Regions from separate parts of the Serratia sp. ID 25-353 genome, predicted to be linked through region 1. Evidence: predicted binding sites of a transcription regulator. Region 1 holds the regulator's gene; each other region holds the start of a gene.
The links. The regulator CRP, encoded in region 1, controls carbon source genes, mostly activating them, when cyclic AMP is high. The targets are predictions, from matches to a motif close to ATGTGANNNNNNTCACAT.

Region 1 (7,564 bases):
TTTTATGCATATTTTGTGATTATGTTTTCAATCTGATATTACGATAGCGCTGAAAAACTTTCAGGGTGGAGCCGAAAATGACTGAAAAATCCGCAGTGAGCCGCAGCACCTTTGACCAGGTGATCCTGCCTGTTTATGCACCCGCCCAGTTTGTGCCGGTGCGCGGCAAAGGCAGCCGGGTCTGGGATCAGCAGGGAAAAGAGTACATCGATTTTTCCGGCGGCATCGCGGTGACGGCGCTGGGACACTGCCACCCGGCGCTGGTCGAGGCGCTCAAACGCCAGGGCGAGACTTTGTGGCATACCAGCAACGTCTTCACCAATGAACCGGCGCTGCGCCTGGCAAGCAAACTGATCGACGCCACCTTTGCCGACCGGGTGTTCTTCGCCAACTCCGGCGCAGAGGCCAACGAGGCGGCGTTCAAACTGGCGCGCCATTACGCCATCACCCGCCACAGTCCGTACAAAACCAAAATCATCGCCTTCTATAACGCGTTCCACGGCCGCACGCTGTTCACCGTGTCGGTGGGCGGGCAGGCCAAATACTCCGACGGGTTCGGGCCGAAGCCGGCCGACATCGTGCACGTGCCGTTCAACGATTTGGCGGCGGTGAAGGCGGTGATGGACGATCACACCTGCGCGGTGGTGATGGAGCCGATTCAGGGTGAGGGCGGTATTACGCCGGTCGACGCCGGCTTCCTCAACGGCGTGCGCGAGCTTTGCGATCAACATCAGGCGCTGCTGGTGTTCGACGAAGTGCAAAGCGGCATGGGGCGCAGCGGCAAACTGTTCGCCTATATGCATTATGGCGTGACGCCGGACATTCTCACCACCGCCAAGGCGCTGGGCTGCGGTTTCCCGGTCAGCGCCATGCTGACAACCGAAGAAATTGCGTCGGTGATGCAGGTGGGCACCCACGGCACCACCTACGGCGGCAACCCGCTGGCCTGCGCGGTGGCGGAGGCGGCGCTGGACGTGATCAATACGCCGGAGGTGCTGAGCGGCATCGAGCAGCGTCATGCGCTGTATGTGCAGGCTTTGCAGCATATCGGTGATAAATACGGTATTTTCACCGCGATTCGCGGCATGGGGTTACTGATTGGCGCCGAGCTGACGCCGCATTATCACGGCAGAGCGCGCGACTTCCTCACCGCCGCCGCCGCGCGTGGGTTGATGATCCTCAACGCCGGGCCGAACGTGATCCGTTTCGCGCCGTCGCTGGTGGTGGAGCTGCAGGATATCGAGGCCGGCATGGCGCTGTTCGAGCTGGCGGTGCAGGATGTGATCAACGCCTGAAGCCCGCGCGGCATATAACGGGGCGCGGCATGCCGCGCCCTTATTGATCGCGCAGTTTGCGCTTGAGCCAAATGCCGTGGTGCGGGCGCTGGCGCCAGGCCAGCGACGAAATGGTGTGCATCACGCTCAGGTGCGACAAAATGCGCCGCAGGTGGCGCTCCATCTCGGTGACGGGCATGTCCGGATGCAGATCCGGCGGCTGCATGATGCCGCTGTTGCCGCTGCTCGGGCCGTCGTATTCCAACCGCTGCTGGCAGCTTTGCAGCGCGATTTCACAGGTTTGCAGATACGCTTCCGCCAGTTTCGGCGTCAGCATGTAGTGCTCGCGCGCCAGAATGGTCATGGCGTTCAGGTGTTCGACGATGAACTGGCTGTGAGTGACCCACAGCCGCATGTCCGCCAGATAGTTTGACGCGAACCCCGGCTCCTGCATCGCCTGATTGAGCGAGGTGAACAGCGCGTTGTGCGCCTGGTTAACCTGCATGCGAGTATAGGCCAACGCGGTGGCGTCCGGTTCCGGTTGCTTCAGCATCAGCCGCAGCGCGGCTTGATCGTTCTCCAGCGCCTGATGGGCATTCTTGCGCAGCAGCCCGCTTTGCCACTGCGGCCACAGCCAAATGGTGCCGCCGAACGCCAGCACGCAGCCGATCAGCGTATCGATCAGGCGCGGCACCAGAAAATGCGAGCCGTTCAGCGCCAGCAGCTGCAGGGTGTAAACCGCCGTGACCGTAAAGCCAATCACCGACAGCCCGTAGTTCTTGCGCGAAACCAGGTAGGCCAGCAGCGTGATCACCAACATGATGCTCAGCGTTTCGCCTTCCGGCAACTGCAGCTGCAGCAGCCCGGCCGCCAGCAATAGCCCGGCAATCGTGCCCAGCGCACGGTGCTGAATGCGCACCCGGGTGGCGTTATACCCGTTTTGGCTTACCAGCATGATGGTGAGCAGGATCCAGTAAGGCTTCGGCAGGTTGAACACCGCGCCCAGACTGCTGCCGATCGCCAGCGTCACGCCCAGCCGTGCGGCGTTGCGCAGGGCGGTGGATTTGAACGACAGGTAGCTGGCCAGCGCCGGCCAAAACGGCAGGCGGTGTTGGCCGGGCATCAGATCGCGGCGGTACAACGGATGCTGGGTACGCAGCAGGCGGGCGATGCGGCTGAAGTGGTAATAACAAAACTGGCCGACCGGGTTATCGGGATGCTGCGCCGCCATTTTTTCCAGCGCCGCCAGCTCGTGGGTCATGGAGAAGCGCTTCGAATGTTGATGGTAGAGAATATCGTGCGCCACCACGCGCAGCCGGCCGGCGATCACCTGAGCATTGCGGCGAATGATCGCTTCGGCCTGGCTCTGCTCCACCAGCTTTTGCACCTCTTCCGGCAGATGCAGGCTGACGGTGATGTGCTCCTGCAGATCCATCGCCACCTGAAAGGCGCGCTGCAGGCGCTTTTGCTCGAGGTTGTTGGCGTGCGGCAGGAAATTAAGCTGTTGGTACAAAAGGCTGATCAGATCCATCACCTTTTGCTGGCGCACCAGCAGCGGCGGCAGCGCGGTTTGCGGATCAATATGCTGGGTCAGCAGCGAGTATTTGGCTTCGAAATAGTCCGCCAGTTCCAGGTAGAGCTGGCTGAGCGTCTCGCGCATCGGCTGCTCTTTCCACAGCTTGAACCAGAACCAAGTGAATAAGCCGTACCAGGCGGTGCCGATGGCGTACAGCAGCGGCGCCTGCCAGAGAGGCACCGTACCGGCCGTGCTGAGGGCGAAGATGGCGGCCACCAGCGCCGCCGGCAACAGCCGGGCGTGCAGCGGGCTGATTTCACCGGTGACGCCGAGCAGCAGTGCCAGGCCCAGCATCAGCGCCGGCAGCGGCACGTGCCACAACATGGCCTGTTGCAGCAGCACGCTGCTGAAGGCGAACAGCGAACCGCCGACGATCAGACGTTTAAAGAAGCGCTTATGCGGTGTGTCCAGACCGGCGATATTGCAGCAGGCGGGCACCAGAGAGAACATCAGGCCGAGCTGTAGCTGGCCTATCAGCAGGCCGAACAGCACCGGCAGGCACAACACCAGCGTTTGTCGCAGTGCGTAGTTGATTTCCGGGTGGTAGATCAGGCGGCGCCACATGGCAGAAAGCAGACAAAAAAACGGCGCAGATTGCGCCGTTTCTTCAGGGATTAACGGGTGCCGTAGACGACAATGGTTTTGCCGTGGGCGGAAATCAGGTTTTGATCTTCCAGCATTTTCAGAATACGGCCAACGGTTTCACGCGAGCAGCCGACGATCTGGCCGATCTCCTGACGGGTGATCTTGATCTGCATGCCGTCCGGGTGAGTCATGGCGTCGGGTTGCTTCGCCAGATTCAGCAGGGTTTGCGCGATGCGGCCGGTCACGTCCAGGAAGGCGAGGTTGCCCACTTTTTCGGAAGTGACCTGCAGGCGGCTTGCCATTTGGGCGGACAGACGCATCAGGATGTCCGGGTTCACCTGGATCAGCTGACGGAATTTCTTGTAGGAAATTTCGGCCACTTCACAGGCGGTTTTCGCGCGAACCCAGGCGCTGCGCTCCTGGCCTTCTTCGAACAATCCGAGCTCGCCGATGAAATCCCCCTGGTTGAGGTAGGACAGGATCATCTCTTTACCTTCTTCATCCTTGATCAGCACCGCGACGGAGCCTTTCACGATGTAGTAAAGCGTTTCGGCCTTTTCACCTTGGTGAATCAGCGTACTCTTCGATGGATATTTGTGGATATGGCAATGAGACAGGAACCATTCGAGAGTAGGGTCTGTTTGCGGTTTGCCGAGAACCATTCGCTGTTATCCTCTGTTGTTATCGCTGCCTTGTGTCACAGGGGTCAGAGTTCCCTGTAAAACCCGCCTGTAGCCGCAGTCATGAGCGAGGGCTACCGGCAAGTTTTGAGGCGTGTCATAAAAATACGCTGTCGCTCTAGCATATTAACTTGCCGTAAGCGCTGCAAGCTACATTCTGTTAACATACCGGTAAAGGAGCCTTTCTCTGGGCGTTTCCCTGAAATTCAGTGTCCCGGAAAGATTTATTGCGGCTCTGTTTGTAGCACAGAGTAAGGCGGGTGTCTCGTGTTGTCTCGCTTCAGCATGATTAGCATCAGGTTACGTTGCCTGTTTCTATGCGAAAGCGTACCCTGATTTTAAGAAATTAACCGGAGTGACCAGAATGCAGGCAAGAGTTAAATGGGTGGAAGGGTTAACGTTTTTGGGTGAATCGGCCTCCGGCCACCAGGTGCTGATGGATGGCAACGCCGGCGATAAAGCGCCCAGCCCGATGGAGATGGTGCTGATGTCGGTGGGCGGCTGCAGCGCGATCGACGTGGTGTCCATCCTGCAAAAAGGGCGCAACGACGTGCGCGACTGTGAGGTGAAGCTGACCTCCGAGCGCCGTGAAGAAGCCCCGCGGTTGTTCACCCATATCAACCTGCATTTCATCGTTACCGGCCAGGACCTGACCGACAAGATCGTCGAGCGTGCGGTGAACCTGTCGGCGGAGAAATACTGCTCGGTGGCGTTGATGCTTAACAAGGCCGCCACGGTGACCCACAGTTTCGAGATCCGCCACCCGGCGTAATCGAGACGGAGCGCGGCCCGGCGCCGCGCTCAACGCGTTTATTCGATCTTCTTGCCTTCCAGCAGCCGCTGCACCAGCGGCGCCATGATCAGTTCCATCGCCAGCCCCATCTTGCCACCCGGCACCACTAACGTATTGATGTGCGAGATAAACGAGCCCTGCAGCATCGCCAGCAAATAGGGGAAGTCAATTTGATCCAGCCCGCGAAAGTGGATCACGACGAAGCTTTCGTCCAGTGAGGGAATCGCCTTGGCGGCGAACGGGTTGGAGGTGTCCACCGTCGGCACGCGCTGGAAGTTGATGTGGGTGCGCGAGAACTGCGGCGTGATGTAGTTGATGTAATCTTCCATCGAACGCACCACCGAGTCCATCACCGCTTCGCGAGAGTGACCGCGCTCGCCGGTATCGCGGATCAGTTTCTGGATCCACTCCAGGTTGACGATCGGTACCACGCCGACCAGCAGATCGACGTGGTTTGCCACGTCGTGGTGCTCGGTGACCACGCCGCCGTGCAACCCCTCGTAAAACAGCACGTCGGTCGGCGCCGGCAGCGGTTCCCACGGGGTGAAGGTACCCGGCACCTGATTGTAGGGCACCGCTTCGTCGTAGGTGTGCAGATACTTGCGCGAACGGCCGGTGCCGTTCTTGCCGTAGTCGATAAAGCTCTGCTGCAGCAGGCCGAAGTCGTTGGCCTCGGGGCCGAAATAGCTGATGTGTCTGCCCAGATCGCGCGCCTTGCGGATCGCCGCGTCCATTTCCGGCCGGGTGTAGCGGTGGAAGCTGTCACCCTCCAACTCGGCGGCGCGAATGTTGAGCTGTTGGAATATTTTGCGGAACGCCACGCTGGTGGTGGTGGTACCGGCGCCGCTGGAACCGGTCACCGCGATAACGGGATGTTTGGCAGACATGGTGGTTGTCACTCCGTGTTGAATGCGCCGGCGTCAGGGGATTATTGTGGCTCTTGTTGACGCTCTCTATGTCAGGAAAAAATGGCGCGCGCTGGTTTGCAATGCCCCATTGTTACCTGATTTTTTCCGTCAGTCATAGAACCGATCGCCACTAAATTTCTTCCTGCCCGGCGCGGAACTGGCCGCGCGGCATGATGTTGACGCTCTCGTGCAGTTCCGACCACACCAGCACCACTTCGCCGTTTTTCAGCTGGCGGCGCACGTCCTCCACCTTCTGTTCCAGCGAGCGTTCGTGCTCGCCGTAATCGGTGCCTTCGCGCAGCACAAAGGATTCGATCAGGCTGTTCAGGGTGTCGGTTGCCAGTTCTTGCCAGGGAATGATCACGTCGGGATGTCCAGATAAGGGGAAAGCCAGGCCGGAATGCGATGCTCCAGCCACATGTGCGGTTTTTTCAGCGTGCCGCCGACAAAGCCGACGTGGCCGCCGAACTCGGTCAACTGATATTCAATATTGCGCGGCAGGCCGGTGACGTCGGGGATCACCTCATGGGTCATGAAGGGATCGTCCTTCGCATGGATGATCAGCAGCGGCGTCTGGACAGCCGGCAACAGCGGCAGGGCGCTGCAGCGGCGATAATAGTCGATAGCGTCGCTGAAGCCGTGAATGCGTGAGGTGATGGCGTCGTCGAATTCGCGGATGCGTCGCAAGCCGTTCAGCTGTGACAGCTTGAGCGGCAGAGTGTCCGGGTAGTGCAACAGCTTACGGGTGGCGTTTTGTTTCAGCTGCCCCAGCAGGTAGCGCTGATAAACGCGGGAGAAGCCTTGCTCCATGCGGTAGGCGCAAGGCTCCAGCATCAGCGGCGCCGAGACCACCACCGCCGCCTGCAGCAAGCTGTCGGCGCCTTGCTGCGCCAGATAGCAGGCCAGCATGTTGCCGCCGAGCGAAACGCCTACCGCCGCGGTCGGCACCTCGCCGTAGCGGTCACGTAGCCAGCGCAGGAAGAAGCGCGCATCTTCGGTTTCACCGGAGTGGTAGATGCGCTGCTTGCGGTTGGGCACGCCGCTGCAGCCGCGAAAGTGCATCACCACGCCGAGCCAGCCACGCTCACGCCAGGCGTTGAGCAGGCCATGCGCGTAGGGGCTGTAGAAGCTGCCTTCCAGGCCGTGGAACAGCACCGCACGCGGTTTGTCGCGCGCCTGCGCCGGATCTTCGCTCCAGGCGAGATCGACGAAATCGCCGTCGGGCAATTCCAGCCGTTGCCAATGCGGTTTCAATAACACGCGGCGGCGCACCAACCGCGGCAACAGCGTTTGCAGGTGCGGGTTACTGGCCCCGGTCAGAGGGCGAAAGGTGTTAGGCATAGGCTGAGTAAAAATGTTGTGGGCGGCTATTGTGAGATCCCTAGCGCACTGTTAGCTTCAATACCAAGAATTAACAATGATACTGCAAAAAAGCGCCTTGGGTGAGGAGCACCCGTGCCATGGAACCGAGTTTATTCCTTTCGATGCTGGGCTTCCTGTGGGTCGCCGCCATCACGCCTGGCCCCAATAACCTGCTGTTGACCACCTCTGGCGCCAACTTCGGCTTTATGCGATCGCTGTGGCTGATGATCGGTATCATGCTCGGCATGCAAAGCATTTTGCTGCTGGTGGCCTTCGGCGTCGGCAGCCTGATCCTGGTCTACCCGTCGCTGCACCTGATCCTGAAAATCCTCGGCAGTTTGTACCTGCTGTGGCTGGCGTGGAAAGTCGCCACCGCCGCCTATGAA
Region 2 (7,564 bases), 220 kb from region 1:
TGAGTCTAACAGGAACCGCGTTGAATTTCGCATAAAGCCGGCAACCTGTTAGGATTAGCCTCTTTTTAACGGAGCCTACCATGAACAAACAGCCTGAAGACTGGCTCGACGATGTCCCGGAGAATGAAAACGAGGACGATGACGAGATTATCTGGGTCAGTAAAAGTGAGATTAAACGTGATGCCGAAGCGCTGAAAGACCTGGGGGCCGAAATGGTCGATCTGGGCAAAAACGCGCTGGACCGCATTCCGTTGGACGAAGATCTGCGCGCCGCCATCGAGCTGGCGCAGAAGATCAAGAAAGAGGGCCGTCGCCGTCAGCTGCAGCTGATCGGCAAGATGCTGCGCGCCCGCGATATCGAGCCGATCCAGACCGCGCTCGACAAGCTGAAAAACCGCCATAACCAGCAGGTTTCGCTGTTCCATAAACTGGAAGCGCTGCGCGACCGTCTGGTCGAAGAAGGCGATGACGTGATTCCATCGATCCTGGATCTGTATCCGGCCGCCGATCGCCAACAGCTGCGTTCACTGGTGCGCAACGCGCAGAAAGAGAAGGCCGCCAACAAGCCGCCTAAGGCTTACCGCCAGATCTTCCAATACCTGCGCGAGCTGGCCGAAGCGGCCGACTAAGCGCCGCCGCCATCCCGGGATGAAGCCGTTTCATCCCCGGTGATGGGCCGGCTCGCCGCTGCTTTCGCGGATATTGAAGCGCAGGCTGCCTTCCAGCTCTTCTTCCGCCTCTTCAAACAGCAGAATGATCGCGCCGAAACGACGCTTGCTGCGGGCATTCAGGTGAGTGAACTCGATTTCCACCGGCAGGCCGATATCGCCGGTCACCACGTCCCACAGCGCGTCGAGGTTGGCGCCGAACCCCTCGTCCAGCGCAAACTTGTGCGCGAAATCGCGGTAGAAGGTCGGCACATCCTGGATCTGTTCAAAATCAAACTCTACTTTTGCCATCAAACTCACTCCACACGAATGAAGTTTTTGTAATGGTCGCGCGTGACGAAGATCAGACCGTCGCTCGAATACAGCAGGCGATCGGCGCCGCGCCGGCCACACTGGTAATTGATGTCCGCTTCGCGCCAGACTCGGCCGCCGGCGCTCGGCAGTTGCCCTTCACGGTTAGAGAATCGATCGCCGCCAATCGCCTTGCCCGGCAATACCGCACAGAGGTTGCCTGAACGCGGGTCCCAACCCTGCTCGCGCGCCTGCTTCTTGGTGACGTAATAGTCCGGCAGCCGCTGATGCTGCTGCAGGTAACTCACCACCGTTTGCTGCTGCGTAAGCCGATCGATGCTCTGCTGCTGCCCCGCCGGCGCCTGCACCACCGCCGGGTTGCCGCCAATCGCCCGGTGCTCGTTGCCGCGCAGCGCGCTGAAGACGGCGATGACCACGGCGATGACAATCGCCAACAGAATCCGCTTGTTCATGGCATTCCCTGAAATTATGCCGCCGAAGGCGCCGCAGCTCCCCCAGGCTAGTTAGGTATATAGTCGACCTGGATGAAACTAATATGACCGGCACGTCACGTTTTCGCGGCGGCGAGAGTTTCATCCATTCATGACAATGATGCCACTTTCCAGCCGTTCTGGCACTCGGAGTCTCTCTGAAAACGGGCCGCCTCTTATGAGACGGCCCGCCGTACCAGGCGCTGCTTTCAGTATAGTCGGGGAAGGCGCTGCGCAACGCGGCGCAACAGACGGGAACGCATCAATCGATCAAGGCGTGGCGATAGCGATGCAGCATGTCGGCCAGGCGTTTCACCGGCCCGGTGACGCTGAGCGGCGCCTGATTGTCCACCAGCTTCTGCTGGTACTCATTCATCTCACCCAGCAAGCGATCGTAGTAATAGGCGCGCTTGACGTCGTTCTTGGCGGAAACCACCCGATCGGCGGTGCTGCGGATCTGGCGGTGGAAGGCCGACAGCTCTTCGCTGACCGGAATTTCCGCCCGCTGCATGCGCTGGTGGGCGATGATCAGGTTCAGCGCCAGGCGATATTTGGCGATGTCGTTCGGAAACATCATCAGCAGCTGGTTAAGCTGCTGATACAGCGCAGGCAGGTGGTTTTGCCGACGGCGCGCCGCCTTGGTGGTCAGCGCCGACACCGCGCTGCTGACGAACTGGTTGAGCAACGTGCGGCCGGTGCGCTCGCGCGAATTGTCGCGGATCAGCAGCAGCACCATCAGCCCGACGCAGCTGCCGAGGAACTGACCGAGCGCCCCGTCGAGAAACTGGGTGACGTTGAACTCCATCGGGTTGCTCAGCACCAGAATGTTGATCGTCCCCGCCAACAGCCCCAGCGAACCGAGCCGCCGCTTCTGCACCTCGATGCCGATGAAAAACGCCAGCAGGCCGAGGCTGAGACACAGCAGCAAAATGCTCTGCTGCGTCGCCGGCAGGATCACCATGAAGAACAGGGAACCGACCGGGATCGCCGCCAGCATGCCCAGCACGAAATCCATCGCCACCATGCGCGGCGCCGGGGTGCGCATCGCCAGCGAGGTGATCACCGCGATGATCACCATAAAACCGCTGCCGGACGTCCAGCCGGTCCACAGCCACAGCAGGCTGCCGAACGCCGTCGCCACAAAGGTGCGCAGGCCGTTGATCATCGCGTGATGCCCTTCCGCCGAGGTCGGCTTGACCACGGTTTCAGTGCTCAACACGCCCTCTTCCACCGCGCTGATGCTGCCGTTGGTGTGTACGCCCTTCGACAGCAGCAGGTAGCGCGTCGCCGCGCCGACCCAGCCGGTGAGGGTCGGCAGCGTTTCCTCGGAGCGATGCGTGGTCAGCACCTGGCGCAACAGCTTCATGCGCTTGTGGATCTCCTGCGGGTTTTCCGCCGGCACCATCAGTTGCTCCCGCAGGCTCGCTTGCAGCGCATCCGGGTGATTCAGCAGGATCAGATAGGTTTCGCAAGCCTGGGTGATCAGCGTCAGCGACAGGGTATGCAGCGCTTTTACCCGGCGGTTGACCTTCTGCCAGCGCGAGGACTCCATCATCAGGTTGTTGCGCATGCCATCCAGCGCCGTAGTGCTCTTGACCAGATTGCTCCAGGCGCGGTCAATATCCTCTTTGTCGGCGTTGCTGATGCACATCTGCATCAGCCGGTATTGATCCACCAGCAACTGATCCACCGCCCGATCGATGTCCTGCTTGATCGAACGCGGCGAGAACAGCAGATCCGCCAACACGGCGCTGACGATGCCCAGCACGATCTCGCTGCAACGCTCGATGGCGAACTGCGGCGCTTCCAGCAGATGAGACTCGCTGGTGGCAACCGTCACGATGATGATCAGCGCGGTATACCCGGCCAGCCCCCAGGCATAGGAGTTCTCCACCTTGATCAGCGAAGAGAGCCAGGTGCAGAAACCGGCCCAGATGCAGCACAGCAGCAGCATCACCACCGGCGCGCGGGCGGTGGTGATGATAATGAGCAGGCCGACGAAGCACCCGATAAAGGTGCCGATGATGCGCAGCCAACCGCGGTGGCGGATGGCGCCGGAGAAGGGTTCACCGCCGGCGGCAAAGGCCGGGCCGGCGGCGACGATGGCGGCGGTCATCGCCGACCAGCGCGGAGTTTCCAGGTTGAGATGGAAGCCGACGAACAGCGCAAACACAATCGCGAAGCTGAGTTTGAAGGCAAATCTCAGCCGGATAAAGGTTGGGCTACTCATTAGCCGAACTCACGCAGCCGGTGCATCAGGCGCACAAAAGGCGAGCCGCTGTCGGCATTGCGATCGTTCTTGCCGACGATCACCACGGTGGCGGTGGTACCGGCCGGGTACGGATGCTGTTGGTCCTTGGCGTCCAGCAGGATCTTCACCGGCACGCGCTGCGCCAGGCGCACCCACTCCAGGTTGCTGTCGATCGAGGCCAATCCTTTGTTGTTAACCGTGCTGCTGCTGTTGTTTACCGCCGCCGCCACGCTGTCGACGGTGCCATGCATGATGCGATTGCTGCCGAGCGGGGTGATCTCCGCGCGGTCGCCCTTATTCAGGCCGGTCAGCTTGGTTTCTTCCAGATAGGCCAGGATGTAGAAGGAGTCTTTCTTCACCAGCGCCACCGCCACCGAGCCGCGGGTGATGTATTCGCCGGCGTGGACGTTGAGGTTGGTGATCCAGCCATCGGCCGGGGCACGCACCGTGGTGCGCTCCAGATCCAGCTGCGCCAGCTCACGCGCCGCCACGGCCTTCGCCAGCTGGTGCTGCACGGTCTGCAGCGAGTTGTTCGACTGGTCGATTTCTTCCTGCGACATCGCCTGCACGCCCAACTTCACGCGGCGGCCGGCCTCACGCCGTTTTTCCGCCGCCAGCGTTTGATAGTAGGCGACGTCGGCACCGGCCTCCGCCAGCGCCTGCTCATAGCGCGGCCGATCGACCACGAACAGCACCTGCCCTTTCTTCACCAGTTGGTTGTCCACCACCGGCACGTCGGTCAGCAGGCCACTGACGTCCGGCGCGATCGCCACCACGTCGGCGGTGAACTTGGCGTCACGCGTCCACGGCGACTCGGTGTAGAACACCCAGGCCTTGAACACCGCAACGATGCCCAGCAGCACAAGAATCAAAGTGATCGCGATTCGGGTTATTTTTATCGAAAAATTTTTCACAGCGACCTCAAACAAAAAGACATGAAATCAGATAAAACAAGCAGCAATACAGCGCGGTATTAAACAGCGCCGGATGCCAGACAAAATCGTAAATCCCCGTCGGCTGCAGCAGGCGGCGCAAGAGAAAAAACAGCGCCAGCGACACCAGCAGCTCGAAAAACACCGGCGGAAACGACAGTCCGAAGATGACCATAACCGGAAGCAAACTCATCAATTTTTCCTTATTGTTCACTGCGCCGGGGAAAGACACATCTCGCCATTCACATTCTCTTTACATTTTAGCGTGCGCGCGCCACAAATCTTGACCAGACAGCTTGTCCAGGTCACGAACCCGAAAAAAGGTTAAACTTTGGGGCAGACGTCCACGACAGGGATTGCGAGGGTGCCGGAGGAGCGGCAGGATTACGTCGCCGATCGCTCTCGCACGTTGGTAAGGTCTATTCACCCGACCACGTTATATTAGCCTGCTTACTATCAAGGCATCAACAATCTGTGATCTAAATCACTTTTAAGCCAGAGTGAATAATGGAAAGATTAAAACGGATGTCGGTATTCGCCAAAGTGGTTGAGTTCGGGTCGTTTACCGCGGCCGCGCGCCAACTCGACATGAGCGTTTCATCGATCAGCCAAACCGTCTCGAAACTGGAAAATGAGCTGCAGGTCAAGCTGTTGAACCGCAGCACGCGCAGCATCGGCCTGACCGAGGCCGGCAAAATCTACTATCAGGGCTGCCGGCGCATGCTGCACGAAGTCAGCGAAGTGCATGAGCAACTGTATGCGTTTAACAATACCCCCGCCGGCACGCTGCGCATCGGCAGCTCATCCACCATGGCGCAAAACGTGCTGGCGAACATGACCGCCGAGATGATGAAAGAGTACCCGGGCCTGACGGTCAACCTGGTGACCGGCATTCCGGCGCCGGATCTGATCACCGACGGATTGGATCTGGTGATCCGCACCGGCGCGCTGCAGGACTCCAGCCTGTTCTCCCGCCGCCTGGGGCAGATGCCGATGGTGGTGTGCGCCGCCAAAAGCTACCTCAGCCAGCACGGCACGCCGCAGAAGCCGAGCGACATGGTCAACTTTTCCTGGCTGGAGTACAGCGTGCGGCCCGACAGCGAATTTGAACTGATGTCGCCGGAGGGCATCACCACGCGCATTTCACCGCAGGGGCGCTTCGTCACCAACGACTCTTCCACCATGATCCGTTGGCTGAAAAACGGCGCCGGCATCGCCTACGCCCCGCTGATGTGGGTGATCGAAGAGATCAACCGCGGCGAGATCGAGATCCTGTTCAAAAGCTACCATTCGGATCCGCGGCCGATCTATGCGCTCTATACCGAGAAGGACAAACTGCCGCTTAAGGTGCAGGTATGCATCAACTACCTAACCGACTATTTCGAACGCGTGGCGGCGGTCTATCAGGGTTATCGCTGAGCGGCGCTCAAATAGCGGTGCGCCAGCGCGCCCAGCAGTATCAGAGCCAGCATGCCGAGGCCCCACAGCAGCCAGACGGCGTAGCCCGCCCAGTTCAGCAGCAGAGGAAAATAGCTCGCCAGACCGCTGCCCAGCTGTTTCAGCCACGGCAGCCAGGCATCCAGCACCGTCTGCGGTACCAAACTCAGCACACCGCTCACCGGCAACGATGCACTGCCGGCTGCGTCCGCCAACGCCGGGAGCCAGGTCAGCACGCCGGCCACGCCCCAGGCCAGCAGCGTCCATAGCGCCATGGTGCCCAGCAGCAGCGCGAGTGTCCAACCGCCCCGGTTCATGGCACACCGCCGCCACACTGCGAGCAAAAGCGGCTGCCCGGCGGCAGCGGCGCGGCGCACTGGCCGCAGGTGGCGCTCAGCGCGGCAAACGGCTGGCCGCAGCGATGGCAATAACGTGCGTCCGATTTATTCACCGCCTGGCATTTCGGGCACTGCGGCCCCGGCTCGCCATGCTGGTTATAGCGGTTGCCATGATGCCCGCCGCGGTGACCCGCGCGCTGATGACCGCCGTTAATACCGCCCTGCCCCAACAACCTTTTCAGTAAGCTCATCCCGCCTCTCCTCTGTGCATTAACGCTGAAGCTCACTGTAAACCCTGGAGCAAACTCCAGGGTAAAGCCCGGCGAGCAGGATTTACGTTTCATTACATCGTAAAAGTGGCAAGGCTTTGATGCCGTTAACAAAAGCACCATCGGCATTATCCCACGCCGCCGCGCTGCGTTATGCTGCGGGAACCTCTCCCTGCATCAGGAATAACCATGAAAAAAATCATACTGGACTGTGACCCGGGGCATGACGACGCCATCGCCCTGTTGCTGGCCTGGGGCAATCCGCAGATCGACCTGCTGGCGGTCACCACCGTGGTGGGTAACCAGACGTTGGACAAAGTGACGCGCAACGCGCTGGCGGTGGCGCGCATCGCCAATATCACCGGCGTGCCCTTCGCCGCCGGCTGCCCACGTCCGCTGGTGCGCAATATCGAAGTGGCGCCCGACATTCACGGCGATTCCGGCCTCGATGGCCCGGTGCTGCCGGAACCCCACCTGCAGCTGGACTCGCGCCATGCGGTAGATCTGATCATCGAGACCGTGATGGCCCATCCACCCGGCAGCGTGACGCTGGTGCCGACCGGCGGCCTGACCAATATCGCCATGGCGGTGCGTAAAGAGCCGCGCATTGCCGAACGGGTCAAGGAAGTGGTGCTGATGGGCGGCGGCTATCATGTGGGCAACTGGAGCGCGGTAGCGGAGTTCAATATCAAAATCGATCCCGAGGCGGCGCACATCGTGTTTAACGAAAAATGGCCGCTGACCATGGTCGGGCTGGATCTCACTCACCAGGCTTTGGCCACGCCGGCAGTCTGCGAGCGCATCGCCGCCCTCGGCACCCGGCCGGCCACCTTCGTCGGCGAACTGCTGGCATTCTTTGGCCGTATGTACCAGCAGGCGCAGGGCTT
Region 3 (7,564 bases), 1.0 Mb from region 1:
CGGTCGCGGTGGCCTGGCGCGACTACGTGCCGATGCCGGCGCGTAACGGCATCAGCAACTTCACCTCCAACCTGGAAGAGCCGGCCAGCATGGTCAACGCCTTCCTGAAGGGCGACCCTTACCGCGGGATGATCCACTTCAACCGTTTCTTCCTGAACACCCTGCTCGGGATGGGCGGCCTGATCGACGTGGCCGGCATGGCCAACCCGAAACTGGCGCGCGAAGAACCGAACCGCTTCGGCAGCACGCTGGGCCATTACGATGTGGGTTACGGCCCGTACGTGATGCTGCCGGGCTACGGCAGCTTCACGCTGCGTGACGAAGGCGGCGATTTTGCGGATACGCTGTATCCGATGCTGAGCTACCTGACCTTCTGGATGTCGGCGGGCAAATGGGTGGTCGAGGGAATCGAAACCCGTGCCCAGCTGCTGGATTCCGACGGCCTGCTGCGCAACTCCTCCGATCCTTATATCATGGTGCGCGAGGCTTACTTCCAGCGCCACGATTTCATCGCCAACGGCGGCTCGCTCAAGCCGGAAGAGAATCCGAACGCCAAGGCGATCCAGGGCGAGCTGGACGAGATCGACTCGCAGTAATCACGGGCGTTACGCCAATGAAAACCCGCCGTCAGGCGGGTTTTTTTTATGTCGGCGGCAAGCGACGGGCAAAAAAAAAGCGCCCCACGGGGCGCTTTGGCTTCTTTCTCAAGCGAGATTAGAAGCGGTAGTTGAAGTTGGCGCCGTACAGCCAGGCTTTACCTTCAGAGTTAAAGGTGTAAGGGCCTTCTTTGATGGTGACTTTCTGGCCGTGCATGTAGGAAATGCCGACATCAACCGACGCGTCTTTGTTGAACGCGTAAGAGGTACCTGCGCTGATCCAGAAGCGATCCTGATCCGGAATGGAGATGGAACGGTTCTGTGCCGGCACCGGGCTGTCATCGAAGGCGACACCGCCGCGGAAGGTCCAGTTGTCGTCGTAGAAGTAGGTGGTACCCAGCGCGATGCGGTAAGCGTCTTTGAAGCCTTCATGCTTTTCGAACAGCGTCTGGCCGTTGTTGCCGGTGGCTCTCAGCTCCTGGAACTGGCTCCAGCTGGTGTACGCCAGGCTGTAGTGGATGGCCCACTGCGGCGCAACTTTGTTGTAGCCGGACAGTTCCCACATCTCTGGCAGGTTCAGATCCAGAGAGCCGGGGATGGTGCTGCCGTTGGTGCCCAAAGGCAGGCCGAGGGAACCCAGAATTGGGTTATAGGCCGATGGCAGGCTGCTTTTGTAATCGCCGTCAAACTTGATTTTGACTTCGGAGCGATAGGTGAAACCGTAGCGGTTATTTTCGTCCACTTCGTACAGGATGCCGGCGTTCCAGCCGTAACCCCATTTATCGCCTTTCAGATGCGAAATTTGGGTATCAGCCGGGATCTGTGATACCGGGCCGGCTAGCTGCGGCGGTAATTGGCCAGAACCTGCGATCAGCTTCGGCAATTCACCGGCGTAGCGTTCCAGTTTGGCTTTGGCGTACACCGCATCGAAGCCCAGACCGAAGCTGAAGTGTTGGTTCAGACGGTAGGCGCCGCTCAGGTTGAGGTTAACGGTAGTCAGATCGGTCTTGCCGCCGTAAGCGCCGGCGGTATAGCCGTCGTTGAATTCGGTCGCCAGACCGTAGTTGCTGGTGACCGAGCCGCCTACGGCGAACTGATCGTTAATCGGGTGAACATAATGCAGGTTCGGCACCCAGGCGACAGGGGCGATATTTTTTGAGTCCAGGCTGGCACCGGAAGGCGATTTACCGGTGATGTCAACGTCTGGGTCGATGAAGACTGCGCCGATGGAGAGTTCCGGGCGGGTATACATCATCAACAATGCCGGGTTGCGGCTCGCCGAGGCCGCCGTATCCGCCATGGCGCCTTCGCCAGAATACGAACGTCCTAAACCAGCTGATGAGAACTCATTCAGCTGGAATCCTGCGGCAGACACGTTTGAAGAAATAATTGCCACTGCAGCTGCGAGAGCTGATTTAGTCAATAGGTTTTTCTGGCTCATGACCAAAACCTCATTATGTGTTTATTATTTAAACTATTGTTACACGAGGTAACAAGGAGCGCGGGATTGTAGGGTCCGTTATCGTTCAGACAAATCAGACCAGTGGCTGAAGTATAGGTCTGACCTGTGAAAATGTTGCAAGTTTGTTTTTGAAATATTTCCAATCTGATATCAAAAAAGAGATCTGCTTAACAAAAAGCCAGCGGTAAATAACAAAATTCTTACCATTCCTTAGCAGACGCTCATTTTTATTTGTGATTTCCATCACTTAAAACACCCAGTAAAAGTAAGTGCTAGTGATTGACGGCGTGGAAGCGTAAAATAACCGCAGAATTTTGTGGCTTTGTGCCGGTGAGTAAAACGGCAATTTGGGCTGATAACCGAGGCCCTTGAGGAGAACCAATCATGTCAGATGCAATTAATAAATGCAGCGCCCAGGAAACCGCCGCGTGTTGCTGTGTGGATGTCGGCACCGTGATGGATAACACCGATTGCACCGCGTCCTACAGCCAGGTGTTCAGCAATCAACAAGATGCGGAGGCGATGCTGGCCGCACTGAGCGAAAAGGCGCGCGCGGTAGAATCCGACCCTTGTGACATCAGCAGTAGCATTAAACCGGTTGACGGCGGCGTGCAGTTGGAGGCCGATTTCACCTTCGCCTGCCAGGCGGAAACCCTGATCTTCCAGCTCGGCCTGCGTTAATCCTCGCTTTATCCCCCGGTGCCGCCTGCTGCGCGCCGGGGATTGCTTTCCCCACACCCCCCCGATAGAAAGTGCGCCTGCTCGCAGTTTTGATCTCTGCCGGTTTGCCAAATGTAACCGTTTGGTTAACAATGACCTCATCAGGTCAGACCTCTTTCTGCCCATTGCGCTGACGTTATTTTCTTCAGGAGCATTTATGAGTAAGGCACTGCCTTTGGTGACCCGTCATGGTGACCGCATTGCGATTGTGGATGGACTGCGTACCCCCTTTGCCAAACAGGCGACTGCCTATCACGGCATTCCGGCGGTGGATTTAGGGAAAACGGCGGTGAGTGAGCTGTTGGCGCGCAGCGGCATCGATCCGCAGCTTATCGAACAGCTGGTGTTCGGCCAGGTGGTGCAAATGCCCGAAGCACCGAACATCGCGCGTGAAATCGTGCTCGGTACTGGCATGAGCGTCCATACCGACGCCTACAGCGTGTCGCGCGCCTGCGCCACCAGCTTCCAGGCGATTGCCAACGTGGCGGAGAGCATCATGGCCGGCAGCATCAGTATCGGCATTGCCGGCGGGGCGGACTCTTCTTCCGTCTTGCCGATCGGCGTCAGCAAAGCGTTGGCGCGCACGTTGGTGGACGTCAACAAGGCGCGCACGCTGTCGCAGCGTCTCAAGCTGTTCAGCCGGCTGAAATTCCGCGATCTGATGCCGGTGCCGCCGGCGGTGGCGGAGTATTCCACCGGCCTGCGCATGGGCGATACCGCCGAGCAGATGGCGAAGAGCCACGGCATCACCCGCGAGGCGCAGGATGCGCTGGCGCACCGTTCCCACGAGCTGGCGGCCAAGGCCTGGCAGCAGGGGTGGCTGCGCGATGAGGTGATGACCGCCTACGTGCCGCCTTACCGCGCGCAGCTTTCTGAAGACAACAACATCCGTAAAGATTCCAGCCTGGCCTCCTACGCCAAGCTGAAACCGGCGTTCGATCGCAAGCATGGCAGCGTCACCGCGGCCAACAGCACGCCGCTGACCGACGGTGCGGCGGCGGTATTGATGATGAGCGAATCGCGCGCCAAAGAACTGGGGTTGCAGCCGCTGGGCTATTTGCGCAGCTTCGCTTTCGCCGCTATTGACGTGTGGGAGGACATGCTGCTGGGGCCTTCCTACGCCACGCCGCTGGCGCTGGATCGCGCCGGCATCGGTCTGGCCGATCTGACGCTCATCGACATGCATGAAGCTTTCGCCGCGCAAACGCTGGCCAACCTGAAGATGTTCGCCAGCGAAGAGTTCGCCCGCGAGAAGCTTGGCCGCAGCCAGGCGATCGGCGAGGTGGACATGGACAAATTCAACGTCTTGGGCGGTTCCATCGCCTATGGCCATCCGTTCGCCGCCACCGGCGCGCGCATGATCACCCAGACGCTGCGTGAGCTGAAACGCCGCGGCGGCGGGCTGGGCCTGACCACCGCCTGCGCCGCCGGCGGATTAGGGGCCGCGATGATCGTGGAGGTGGAATGATGAGCTTTGAAAACGCATTGCATGAACAGCGCGCCAAACCGTCGGCCTTTCAGCTGACGATTCGCCCCGACAACATCGGCGTGATCACCATCGATGTGCCGGGCGATAAGGTCAATACGCTCAAGGCCGAGTTCGTCGAACAGGTAAACGATGTGCTGATCCGGGCGCAGCAGCATACCGCGCTGGAAGGGCTGGTGATCGTTTCCGGCAAGCCAGACTCGTTTATCGCCGGCGCCGACATCACTATGATTGCCGCCTGCACCAGTGCCAAAGAGGCGGAAACGCTGGCCAAGAAAGGGCAGAGCACGCTGGCGCAGATCGCCGCCTTCCCGGTGCCGGTGGTGGCTGCCATTCACGGCGCCTGCCTGGGCGGCGGCCTGGAATTGGCGCTGGCCTGCCACGGCCGCGTCTGTTCATTGGATGACAAAACCGCACTCGGTCTGCCGGAAGTGCAGCTGGGCCTGCTGCCGGGCTCCGGCGGTACGCAGCGCTTGCCGCGCCTGATCGGCGCCGCCAAGGCGCTGGACATGATCCTGACCGGCAAGCACATTCGCGCCCGCCAGGCGCTGCGCATGGGGCTGGTGGACGACGCCGTGCCGCAGTCGATCCTGTTGCAGACCGCCATCGAGCGGGTGAAACAAGGCTGGAAGCATCAGCGCGAGCTGCCGTGGCAGGATCGCCTGCTCAACGGCCCGCTGGGCAGAAGTCTGCTGTTCAGCATCGTGCGCAAGAAAACGTTGGCGAAAACCCACGGCAACTACCCGGCGGCGGAGCGCATCATTCAGGTGGTGCGCACCGGGTTGGATCACGGCAGCGCCAGTGGCTATGAGGCCGAAGCGCGCGCCTTTGGCGAACTGGCGATGACGCCGCAGTCGGCGGCGCTGCGCAGCCTGTTCTTCGCCTCCACCGCGCTGAAAAAAGAGCGGGGCGGTAATGCCAAGCCGCATGCCCTGCATCGCGTCGGCATTCTCGGTGGCGGTCTGATGGGCGGCGGGATCGCCTGCGTCACCGCAACGCGCGGCGGTTTGCCGGTTCGCATCAAAGACATTAATGAAACCGGCATCAATCACGCGCTTAAATACAGCTGGGACGTGCTCGGCAAACGGGTGCGCAGCAAGCGCATGCGCCCGGCGGAACGGCAAAAGCAGATGATGCTGATCTCCGGTTCTACCGATTACACCGGCTTTGAGCAGGTGGATATCGTGGTCGAGGCGGTGTTTGAAGATCTGGCGCTGAAGCAGAAGATGGTGGCTGAGGTTGAAGCGAACTGTGCGCCGCATACCGTGTTCGCTTCCAATACTTCCTCGTTGCCTATCGGTCATATCGCCGAACAGGCCCAGCGGCCGGAGCAGGTGATCGGCCTGCACTACTTCAGCCCGGTGGATAAAATGCCGCTGGTGGAAGTGATCCCGCACGCCGGCACCAGCGAAGAGACCATCGCGACCACCGTGGCGCTGGCGCACAAGCAGGGCAAGACCGCCATCGTGGTGGGCGACAGCGCCGGTTTTTATGTCAACCGCATCCTGGCGCCGTACATCAACGAAGCGGCGCGCTGCCTGCTGGAAGGTGAGCCGATTGAGTCGCTGGACAAGGCGCTGGTGGACTTCGGTTTCCCGGTCGGCCCCATCACTCTGCTGGATGAAGTGGGCATCGACGTCGGCACCAAAATCATTCCCGTGCTGGTCGAGGCGCTGGGGCCGCGTTTCGCCGCGCCGGCTGCGTTCGATGCGGTGCTGAAAGACGGGCGCAAAGGGCGCAAGAACGGCCGCGGCTTCTATCTCTACCCGAGCGAAGGGCAGCAGCGGCAGCGGCGCAAACGTGCGGATACCTCATTGTATACGCTGCTCGGCGTCACGCCGAAGGCGCACATGCTGCCGGCGACCGTCGCTCAGCGCTGCGTGATGATGATGCTGAACGAAGCGGCGCGCTGCCTGGATGAAGGCGTGATCCGCAGCGCGCGCGACGGGGATATCGGTGCGGTGTTCGGCATCGGCTTCCCGCCGTTCCTCGGCGGCCCGTTCCGCTATATGGACGAGCTCGGCGCCGAGAAAGTGGTGAAGACGCTGGACTACCTGCGTCAGCAGCACGGCGAGCATTTCGCCCCGTGCGAGCGCTTGCAGCGCATGGCGCAGCAGGGCGAGCGCTTTTACCCGCTGGGGAGCTGAACGCAGGGCGGCCCGATTTGCACTATAGTTGCAACAGGGCCGCGTTGTGATCGCCATCACTCCTTGCAACAGCGTCAGCCGGTGAGGCTGTACAGCAAGGCGCAGGCAGCGGTAAGTTAGCTTGACCGCCATCAATAAATTTCATGGCGGCAAGGTTAAAATTTAACCCGTTGAATTGATTGTTCTGTGAGCAACCGAGGTTTGCCAGGGGAGGGTTGCTGTAAAAAACAGCATTTTCTTTAGGCAAACTTTCAGGCAAAATGCCCGGCCGCCATAAAGAGACGGCGCGTTATCGTTTTAAAGCTTTGGCTTTGGGTTGTAAAACTCGGCGGTACAGCACGCACGGCGTTTCTGTATAGCGTTACTTTGTCAACAACAGCGGTGCAATATGCAAGTTTTGATTATGCGTCACGGAGAGGCGGCGCTCGAGGCAGCCAGCGATGCGGTAAGGCCCCTTACCCTGTGCGGCCGCGACGAGTCCCGTCAGATGGCGGCCTGGTTGAACACCAAGTCTGTGGATATTGAACGCGTGCTGGTCAGCCCCTATCTGCGGGCCGAACAGACGCTGGCGACGGTGCGTGAAGCCTTGACGCTGCCGGAGGGCGAAGAAGTGCTGCCCGAGCTGACGCCGGGCGGCAATGCCGAACAGGTCGGCAGCTATCTGCAGGCGCTGGCGATGCAAGGGGTGAGCTCGGTGCTGATCGTGTCGCACCTGCCGCTGGTGGGCTACCTGGTGGCTGAACTGTGCCCGGGCGAGTGCCCGCCGATGTTCGCGACCTCAGCGATTGCCAACGTCGATCTGCCGGCAGACGGCAGTTACGGCAAGTTTGAATGGCAGGTCAGCCCATCGCAGGTGATGGCCAAGGTGTGAGCCGCAGATGCGGTGCGGAATAAACTCAGGGCGATGTCTGACATCGCCCTGAGTCGTTTCTGCGGGCCTACTCGGCCAGCTCCACCAACAGCAGGATGGCGGCATTGCCGCCCCATTCCTTCGGCGCCTGGTGGAATGCCAGCACGTCGGGATGCTGCGCCAACCACAGCGGCGTTTGCTGTTTGAGAATGTGCTTGCCGTGCCCGTGCATCACGCAGGCGCAGTGCACGTGCTCGCGTTTGCAGGCGGCGATCAGCGCCCCCAACTCCTGCTTGGCCTGCA
Region 4 (7,564 bases), 580 kb from region 1:
AGCAGCCCCGCCACCAAAATGAACAGCGAACCGAACACCCGGTTAAGCAGTTGCATCTGGCGCGGGGTTCTCAGCCAGCCGGCGATGCGCGTCGCCAGGGTGGCGTAACCGATCATCACCAGAATATCCACCACCACGGTGGTGACACCGAGCACCAGATACTGCTCGGCCTGCGGCTGATTAGGCAAGATAAACTGTGGGAACAGCGCGGCGAGAAACACGATGCTTTTCGGGTTGGTCAGGTTGACCAGCACCGCACGGCGGAACAGACGGCGGCGCGGCATGCTGCCCGCCAGCGCATGCAGATCCAGCGCCCCGGCGGCGCGCCATTGCTGGATGCCGAGCCACACCAGGTAGGCGGCGCCCAGCCATTTCAGCAGTTCGAACGCCAGCAGCGATTGAGAAATCAGCGCGCCGAGGCCGATGCCCACCAGCACGATGTGCGCGCTCAGCCCGACCTGCAGCCCGGCGATCGATGCGGCGGCGCCGCGATAGCCGTGGCTGATGCCGGTGCTCATGGTATTGATGGCGCCTGAGCCGGGGGACAGGCTGAGGATAAGCGTGGTCAGCAGGTAGGTTAACCACCAGTCCAAGGTCATGGTTCTCGGCTCCCTGAAAGTGTCGTTTTGTGCCACAATGCGCCGAGGCGGCGCCGTTTTTTGTAAGAATTGAATCACAATACGCTAGTATGATTTCTTGTGCCAGCGGTCACATTTTCCGCCGGCCCCACAGGGAAAACGCTCTCGATGACCTCGTTCACTCTCAGCTCCGATGACTGGTTAACGCGTGAAACGCAGTTCGCTGCCTTCGCCACCGGGCCGCTGCTGGACTTCTGGCGGCTGCGGGAAGAAGGCGAGTTCGGCGGCGTGGACGGCGTGCCGATCCGCTTTGTGCGTTTTCGCTCCGCACGGCATCAGCGGGTGGTGGTGGTCAGCCCCGGCCGCATCGAAAGCTACGTGAAATACCCCGAGGTGGCCTACGATCTGTTCCACTGCGGTTACGACGTGGTGATCGTCGATCATCGTGGCCAGGGGCGCTCCGGCCGTTTACTGGCGGATACGCACCGCGGTCATGTGGTAAACTTCGCCGACTACGTGGACGATTTCGAGCAGCTTTGGCAGCGCGAGGTCGAATCGCGCGCTTATCGGCAGCGCTTCGCGCTGGCGCATTCGATGGGTGGCGCGATCCTGGCGCAGTTCCTGCAGCGTCGGCCGCAGGCGTTCGACGCGGCGGCGTTTTGCGCGCCGATGTTCGGCATCCAGTTGCCGATGCCGGGCTGGCTGGCCGACCGCATTCTCGACTGGGCGGAGACCCGCCCGGCGATCCGCGACTATTACGCGGTGGGCACCGGCCAGTGGCGGCCGCTGCCCTATGTGGTTAACGTGTTGACCCACAGCCGCGAACGCTATCGGCGCAGCCTGCGCTATTATGCCGATTACCCCGAGCTGCAGGTGGGCGGGCCGACCTACCATTGGGTGCGGGAGAGCATTCGTGCCGGCCGGCAGATTATCGCTCAGGCCGGGGAGATAACAACGCCGCTGTTGCTTTTGCAAGCCGGTGAGGAGCGGGTGGTCGACAACCGTTCGCACCAGGCTTTTTGTCAGGCTCTGTCAGACGCGGGGCGCCCTTGCGAAGGGGGGCTCCCGTGGGTTATCAACGGCGCACGCCATGAGATCCTGTTCGAGCGGGACGCGATGCGCGCCGAAGCACTGAACGCAATCCTGCGCTTCTTTGCTCAACACTTAGGCGGCGCGCTGCCGCCGACAACTCCATCAGAGGTTAGAACATAACGCTATGTATCACGTCGTCGCTTCCGATTTAGATGGCACGCTGCTGTCTCCTGACCATACCCTGTCGCCGTACGCCAAAGAAACGCTGAAGTTGCTGACCCAACGCGGCGTGCATTTCGTGTTCGCCACCGGCCGCCACCATATCGACGTGGGGCAGATCCGCGACAGCCTAGAGATCAGCGCCTTTATGATCACTTCCAACGGCGCGCGGGTGCATAACACCGCCGGCGAGCTGATTTTCAGCCATAACCTGGACGGGGATATCGCCCGCGATCTGTACGGCATGCTGCACGACGATCCGGAGATCACCACCAACGTCTACCGTAACGACGATTGGTTTACCAACCGCGAAAGCCCGGAGCAGGAAGAATTCTTCCAGGAGTCGGTGTTCAAATATCAGCTGTTTGAGCCGGGCCTGCTGGAAACCGACGGCGTCTGCAAGGTTTACTTCACCTGTGAAGATCACGAGCGTTTGCTGCAGGTGGAAGACGCCATCAACGCGCGCTGGGGCGATCGGGTCAATGTCAGCTTCTCGTTCCCGACCTGCCTGGAAGTGATGGCGGGCGGCGTGTCGAAAGGGCATGCGCTGGAAGAAGTGGCCAAGATCATCGGCTATACGCTGCAAGAGTGCATCGCCTTCGGCGACGGCATGAACGATCTGGAGATGCTGTCGATGGCCGGCAAGGGCTGCATCATGCGTGATGCGCATCAGCGCCTGAAGGATATGCTGCCGGAGCTGGAAGTGATCGGCTCCAACGTCGATAACGCGGTGCCGCACTACCTGCGCAAGATGTTCCTCTGAAATAACCAGGGCGCCTTACGGCGCCCTTAAAGTAAATAATAAACCGGATGATATTGCCGAGCGTAAAGAAGGCAATATCTAAAAGAACAAGGAAAATTAATTTATTGATTTTCGACTGATATCCACAAAGGAGGAAAAACCACGTTTTTTCCTCCTTTGTCAGCAATCCAAGGGCGCCTTGCGGCGCCCTTGTTATTACTTGTGCTGGCCCTGCTTCTGCAAGAACTGCACGCCCTTGTCAGGGAAGTCGGTGAACACGCCGTCGACGCCGGCCTGGTTGTAGATCACGTCATACAGCTGGTTCACGTCGGTCACGTATTTCGGCAGCGCATCGGCGCGGATGGTGAACGGATGCACCGCCAGCTTGCTGGCGTGCGCTTCTTTCACCATGTCGGTCAGCACGATATGGCCCGGCTTGGATTTATCCGCTACCACCAGCATGTGGTAGTCCGGTCCGATACCGTCGGCATACTGAGCGATTTTCTTCATCGCGCCCGGTTTGAACATCCAGTCGTAGTCGTATTCTACCCACTTGCCGTCGGCTTTCTGCTCGTAGGTTTCCTGCCAGTCGTTATAGGCGATCAGCTGCACCAGCTTCAGGTCCATACCCAGCTTCGGCTCCAGCTCGTTCTTGATACGTTTGAGCTCGTTGGCGTCGAAGCACTGCAGGTAGACGTTGTCGTTTTTGCCGGTATAGCCGTACTGCTTGAGCACCGCCAGCACTTTGCTGGAGATGTCTTTGCCTTCCTGTTTGTGGAACCAAGGCGCCTTGATTTCCGGGTAGATGCCGATGTTCTTGCCGGTCGAATGGTTCAGACCCTGCACGAACTCGATCTCTTCCTGGAAGGTGTGTACGCGGAAGTCGGATTTGCCCATCGGGAAGCGGCCAGGATAACCCTGTACCTTCTTGCCGTTTTCGATTTCAAAGCCTTCGGTGAACTTCAGCGATTTGATCTCCGCCAGCGTAAAGTCGATGGCGTAGTAGCGGCCGTCTTTGCGCGCGCGGTCCGGGAAGCGTTCGGCGACGTCGGTGACGCGATCGAGGTAATGATCGTGCAACACCACCAGCTCGTTGTCCTTGGTCATCACCAGATCTTGTTCGAGGTAATCGGCGCCCTGGGCGTAGGCCATCGCTTTCGCCGGCAGGGTGTGTTCCGGCAGGTAGCCGCTGGCGCCACGGTGGGCGATCACCACTTTGTCCGCCGCCTGTGCGGCGCTGACCATCGAGGTGGCGAGAATGATCCCTGTCAGCAGGGCTTTGACTTGAGTCCGCATTCCGTTTTTCTCCGTGTTGTTGGGGGCAGGGTAGTAAAAAGGCCGCAGGGCGGCCTTTAAATCATGCAAAAGTCGTGTGACGCTTAACCGCGCTTGGCGGCGATTTCCGCGTGGTGTTTCTTTTCGTTCAGCATGGTCAGCAGCAGCAGGATAACCGCCAGCACGCCGCCGCCGATCATCACCATGAAGCCGCCGTCCCAACCGAAGAAGTCCACGGTGTAACCGACGATGGCGCTGGCCGCAACCGAGCCGCCCAGGTAGCCGAACAGGCCGGTGAAGCCCGCGGCGGTGCCGGCGGCTTTCTTCGGTGCCAGCTCCAGCGCGTGCAGGCCGATCAGCATCACCGGACCGTAGATCAGGAAGCCGATGACCAGCATACAGATCATGTCCACGGTTGGGTTACCGGCCGGGTTCATCCAGAACACCACGGTGGCGATGGTCACCAGCGTCATGAAGAACACGCCGGTGGCGCCGCGGTTGCCTTTGAACACTTTGTCCGACATCCAGCCGCACAGCAGGGTGCCCGGGATACCGGCGTATTCATACAGGAAGTAGGCCCAGGAAGATTTGTCCAGCGCGAAGTGTTTCACTTCTTTCAGGTAGGTCGGCGACCAGTCCAGAATGCCGTAACGCAGCAGATAGACGAACACGTTGGCGACCGCGATGTACCACAGCAGCTTGTTCGGCAGAATGTACTGCATGAAGATCTGCTTGGCGGTCAGCTCTTCTTCGTCTTTTTCGCTGTAGTCGTCCGGATAGTCGTTTTTGTACTCTTCAATCGGCGGCAGGCCACAGGATTGCGGGGTGTCGCGCATCAGGGCGAAGGCGATCAGGGCCACCAGGATGGCGCCGAAGGCCGGCATGTACAGCGCCGCGTGCCAGTCGTTGAACCAGGCCATACCCAGCAGGAACAGCAGCGGCGGCAGGCCGCCACCCACGTTGTGGGCGCAGTTCCAGATGGAAACGATGCCGCCGCGTTCTTTCTGCGACCACCAGTGCACCATGGTGCGGCCGCACGGCGGCCACCCCATGCCCTGGAACCAGCCGCACAGGAACAGCAGAACGAACATCACCGCGATGCTGGAGGTGGCCCACGGCACGAAGCCCATGAACAACATCACCGCCGCCGCCAGGATCAGGCCGGCGGGCAGGAACACCCGCGGGTTGGAACGGTCGGAGACCGAGCCCATGATGAATTTGGAGAAGCCGTAGGCGATGGAGATGCCTGACAGCGCGAAGCCGAGGTCGCCGCGGCTGAAGCCTTGTTCGATCAGGTAAGGCATGGCCAGGGTGAAGTTCTTACGCACCAGGTAGTAGGCGGCGTAACCGAAGAAGATCCCCAGGAAAATTTGCCAGCGCAGCTTACGGTAGAGCGGATCTACCTTATCGCTCGGCACACGGGCGGTGTGTGCGGCCGGCTTAAAAATACTCAACATGAGCGCCTCCGATGGCTTTATCTGTTATCACATCAATATGACCTTTTACGTTCATTTGATGATTGAGCGGATATCGAATGTGGTGTTTTTGTGTTCCATAACGAGCGCCATTGTCGACAAATACGCCTGGTGTCGCTGTGACGAATGGCGCAATTGTTACACTTTCATGAAACCACGGCGGATTTTGAGCGATTCGTTAACGTTATGAAATAGAAAAACGTCCAAAAATCGTGATTATGATCACATTGATGGTTTTTTGTGGTCATTTTTATTTCGTTTTATGTTCGTTATTGTTCCTTATCAAACAAAGACCCTAATAACCGTGGCTCAATAGGCTCATAACTACCGATCCTGAGGGAGCGACATGAGCAGCTATTTTGACGGCGGCGAAACGGATGTGATCATCATCGGCGGCGGCGCCACCGGCGCAGGCATTGCCCGCGACTGTGCGCGGCGCGGCTTGCGTTGCATTTTGCTGGAGCGCCACGACATCGCCACCGGCGCCACCGGCCGCAACCACGGTTTATTGCACAGCGGTGCGCGCTATGCGGTGACCGACGGCGAGTCGGCGCGCGAGTGCATCGAAGAAAACCGCATCCTGAAACGTATCGCTCATCACTGTATCGAGCGCACCAATGGGCTGTTCATCACCCTGCCGCAGGACTCGCTGGACTATCAGCAACAGTTTATCGCCGCCTGTCGCCAGGCCGACATCGACGCCGAGGCGATCGACCCGCAGCTGGCGCTGCGGCTGGAGCCGGCGGCTAACCCGGCGCTGATCGGCGCGGTGCGCGTGCCGGACGGCACCGTCGATCCTTTCCGGCTGACCGCCGCCAACATGTTGGACGCGCGCGAACACGGCGCGCAGATCCTGACCTACCACCAGGTGGTGGGATTGTTGCGCAGCGGCGATCGGGTGACGGGCGTGCGCGTTTACGACCATCAGAATCAGCGGCGTTATGAGCTGCATGCGCCGGTGGTGGTCAACGCCGCCGGCATCTGGGGCCAGCAGATCGCCGAATACGCCGACTTGCGCATCCGCATGTTCCCGGCCAAAGGGGCGCTGCTGATCCTCGGCCACCGCATCAACAACATGGTGATCAACCGCTGCCGCAAACCGGCAGACGCCGACATCCTGGTGCCGGGCGACACCATCTCGTTGATCGGCACCACCTCGACCCATATCGACTACGACCAAATTGACAACATGCTGGTGACCCCGCAGGAGGTGGACATTCTGATCCGCGAGGGGGCGCTGTTGGCGCCCATCCTGGCGCAGACCCGCATTCTGCGCGCCTACGCCGGGGTACGGCCGCTGGTGGCCAGCGACGACGATCCCAGCGGGCGCAACGTCAGCCGCGGCATCGTGCTGCTCGATCACGCCGCTCGCGACGGGCTGGAAGGGTTTATCACCATCACCGGCGGCAAGCTGATGACCTACCGCCTGATGGCAGAGTGGGCCACCGACAAGGTGTGCGACAAGCTCGGCGTAAACCGCCCGTGCACCACCGCGCAAGACGCGTTGCCCGGATCCCGACAGTCGGCGGAGGAAACGGTGCGCAGCGTGGTTTCACTGCCCGCCAGTATTCGCGGCTCAGCAATTTACCGCCACGGCGATCGCGCCAGCCAGGTGCCGGCGGCCGATCGGCTCGACACCAGCCTGGTGTGCGAATGCGAGGCGGTGACCGCCGGGGAAGTGCGCTATGCGGTCAACTCGCTGACCGTCAATAACCTGGTGGATCTGCGCCGCCGCACCCGCGTCGGCATGGGCACCTGCCAGGGCGAACTCTGCGCCTGCCGCGCCGCTGGGCTGCTGACGCGCTTTAACGTCAGCACGCCGCAGCAATCCATCGCGCAGCTGTCGCAGTTCCTCAACGAACGGTGGAAAGGCGTACGGCCGATCGCCTGGGGCGACGCGCTGCGCGAGAGCGAATTTACCAGCTGGGTTTACCAGGGGTTATGCGGGCTTGAGGCCCAGGTCGACAAAGAGCAGGAGGCGGATGATGCGATTTGACGTAGTGGTGATTGGCGGCGGCCTGGCGGGCCTGAGCTGCGCCATTGCCGTAGCCGAACAGGGCAAGCGCTGCGCGGTGGTCAGTTCTGGCCAGAGCGCGCTCTACTTCTCCTCCGGCTCGCTCGATCTGCTGGCGAGATTGCCGGACGGCACGCCGGTCGAGATGCCGCTGGCGGCGTTACCGCAGCTGGCGCAGCAGGCGCCGCAGCATCCGTATGCCCTGATCGGGCCCGGCCGGGTGGCGGCG

Region 2: the regulator CRP is predicted to act here: its motif matches at 5,106-5,123, upstream of aaeR (HTH-type transcriptional activator AaeR).
Region 3: the regulator CRP is predicted to act here: its motif matches at 2,290-2,307, upstream of ACYF6X_RS02990 (YfcZ/YiiS family protein).
Region 4: the regulator CRP is predicted to act here: its motif matches at 5,532-5,549, upstream of glpT (glycerol-3-phosphate transporter).

The regions. Positions count from the first base shown of each region.
Region 1 covers NZ_CM139236.1:4,720,480-4,728,043, reverse strand. Annotated here, with positions in the region: gene argD (bifunctional acetylornithine/succinyldiaminopimelate transaminase) at 78-1,295, shown strand; gene ACYF6X_RS22720 (YccS/YhfK family putative transporter) at 1,336-3,414, opposite strand; gene crp (cAMP-activated global transcriptional regulator CRP) at 3,465-4,097, opposite strand; gene ACYF6X_RS22710 (OsmC family protein) at 4,480-4,887, shown strand; gene ACYF6X_RS22705 (phosphoribulokinase) at 4,926-5,795, opposite strand; gene ACYF6X_RS22700 (YheU family protein) at 5,947-6,180, opposite strand; gene ACYF6X_RS22695 (hydrolase) at 6,177-7,157, opposite strand; gene ACYF6X_RS22690 (LysE family translocator) at 7,277-7,564, shown strand, end outside.
Region 2 covers NZ_CM139236.1:4,505,315-4,512,878, forward strand. Annotated here, with positions in the region: gene yjgA (ribosome biogenesis factor YjgA) at 81-629, shown strand; gene ACYF6X_RS21685 (barstar family protein) at 660-959, opposite strand; gene ACYF6X_RS21690 (ribonuclease) at 965-1,432, opposite strand; gene aaeB (p-hydroxybenzoic acid efflux pump subunit AaeB) at 1,713-3,680, opposite strand; gene aaeA (p-hydroxybenzoic acid efflux pump subunit AaeA) at 3,680-4,615, opposite strand; gene aaeX (p-hydroxybenzoic acid efflux pump operon protein AaeX) at 4,623-4,826, opposite strand; gene aaeR (HTH-type transcriptional activator AaeR) at 5,141-6,052, shown strand; gene ACYF6X_RS21715 (hypothetical protein) at 6,043-6,387, opposite strand; gene ACYF6X_RS21720 (zinc ribbon domain-containing protein) at 6,384-6,659, opposite strand; gene uriH (uridine-preferring nucleoside hydrolase UriH) at 6,867-7,564, shown strand, end outside.
Region 3 covers NZ_CM139236.1:631,698-639,261, forward strand. Annotated here, with positions in the region: gene mlaA (phospholipid-binding lipoprotein MlaA) at 1-596, shown strand, start outside; gene fadL (long-chain fatty acid transporter FadL) at 715-2,037, opposite strand; gene ACYF6X_RS02990 (YfcZ/YiiS family protein) at 2,443-2,739, shown strand; gene fadI (acetyl-CoA C-acyltransferase FadI) at 2,936-4,246, shown strand; gene fadJ (fatty acid oxidation complex subunit alpha FadJ) at 4,246-6,411, shown strand; gene sixA (phosphohistidine phosphatase SixA) at 6,800-7,282, shown strand; gene smrB (endonuclease SmrB) at 7,350-7,564, opposite strand, start outside.
Region 4 covers NZ_CM139236.1:196,761-204,324, forward strand. Annotated here, with positions in the region: gene rhtB (homoserine/homoserine lactone efflux protein) at 1-599, opposite strand, end outside; gene pldB (lysophospholipase L2) at 747-1,790, shown strand; gene yigL (sugar/pyridoxal phosphate phosphatase YigL) at 1,795-2,592, shown strand; gene glpQ (glycerophosphodiester phosphodiesterase) at 2,788-3,867, opposite strand; gene glpT (glycerol-3-phosphate transporter) at 3,951-5,303, opposite strand; gene glpA (anaerobic glycerol-3-phosphate dehydrogenase subunit A) at 5,668-7,317, shown strand; gene glpB (glycerol-3-phosphate dehydrogenase subunit GlpB) at 7,307-7,564, shown strand, end outside.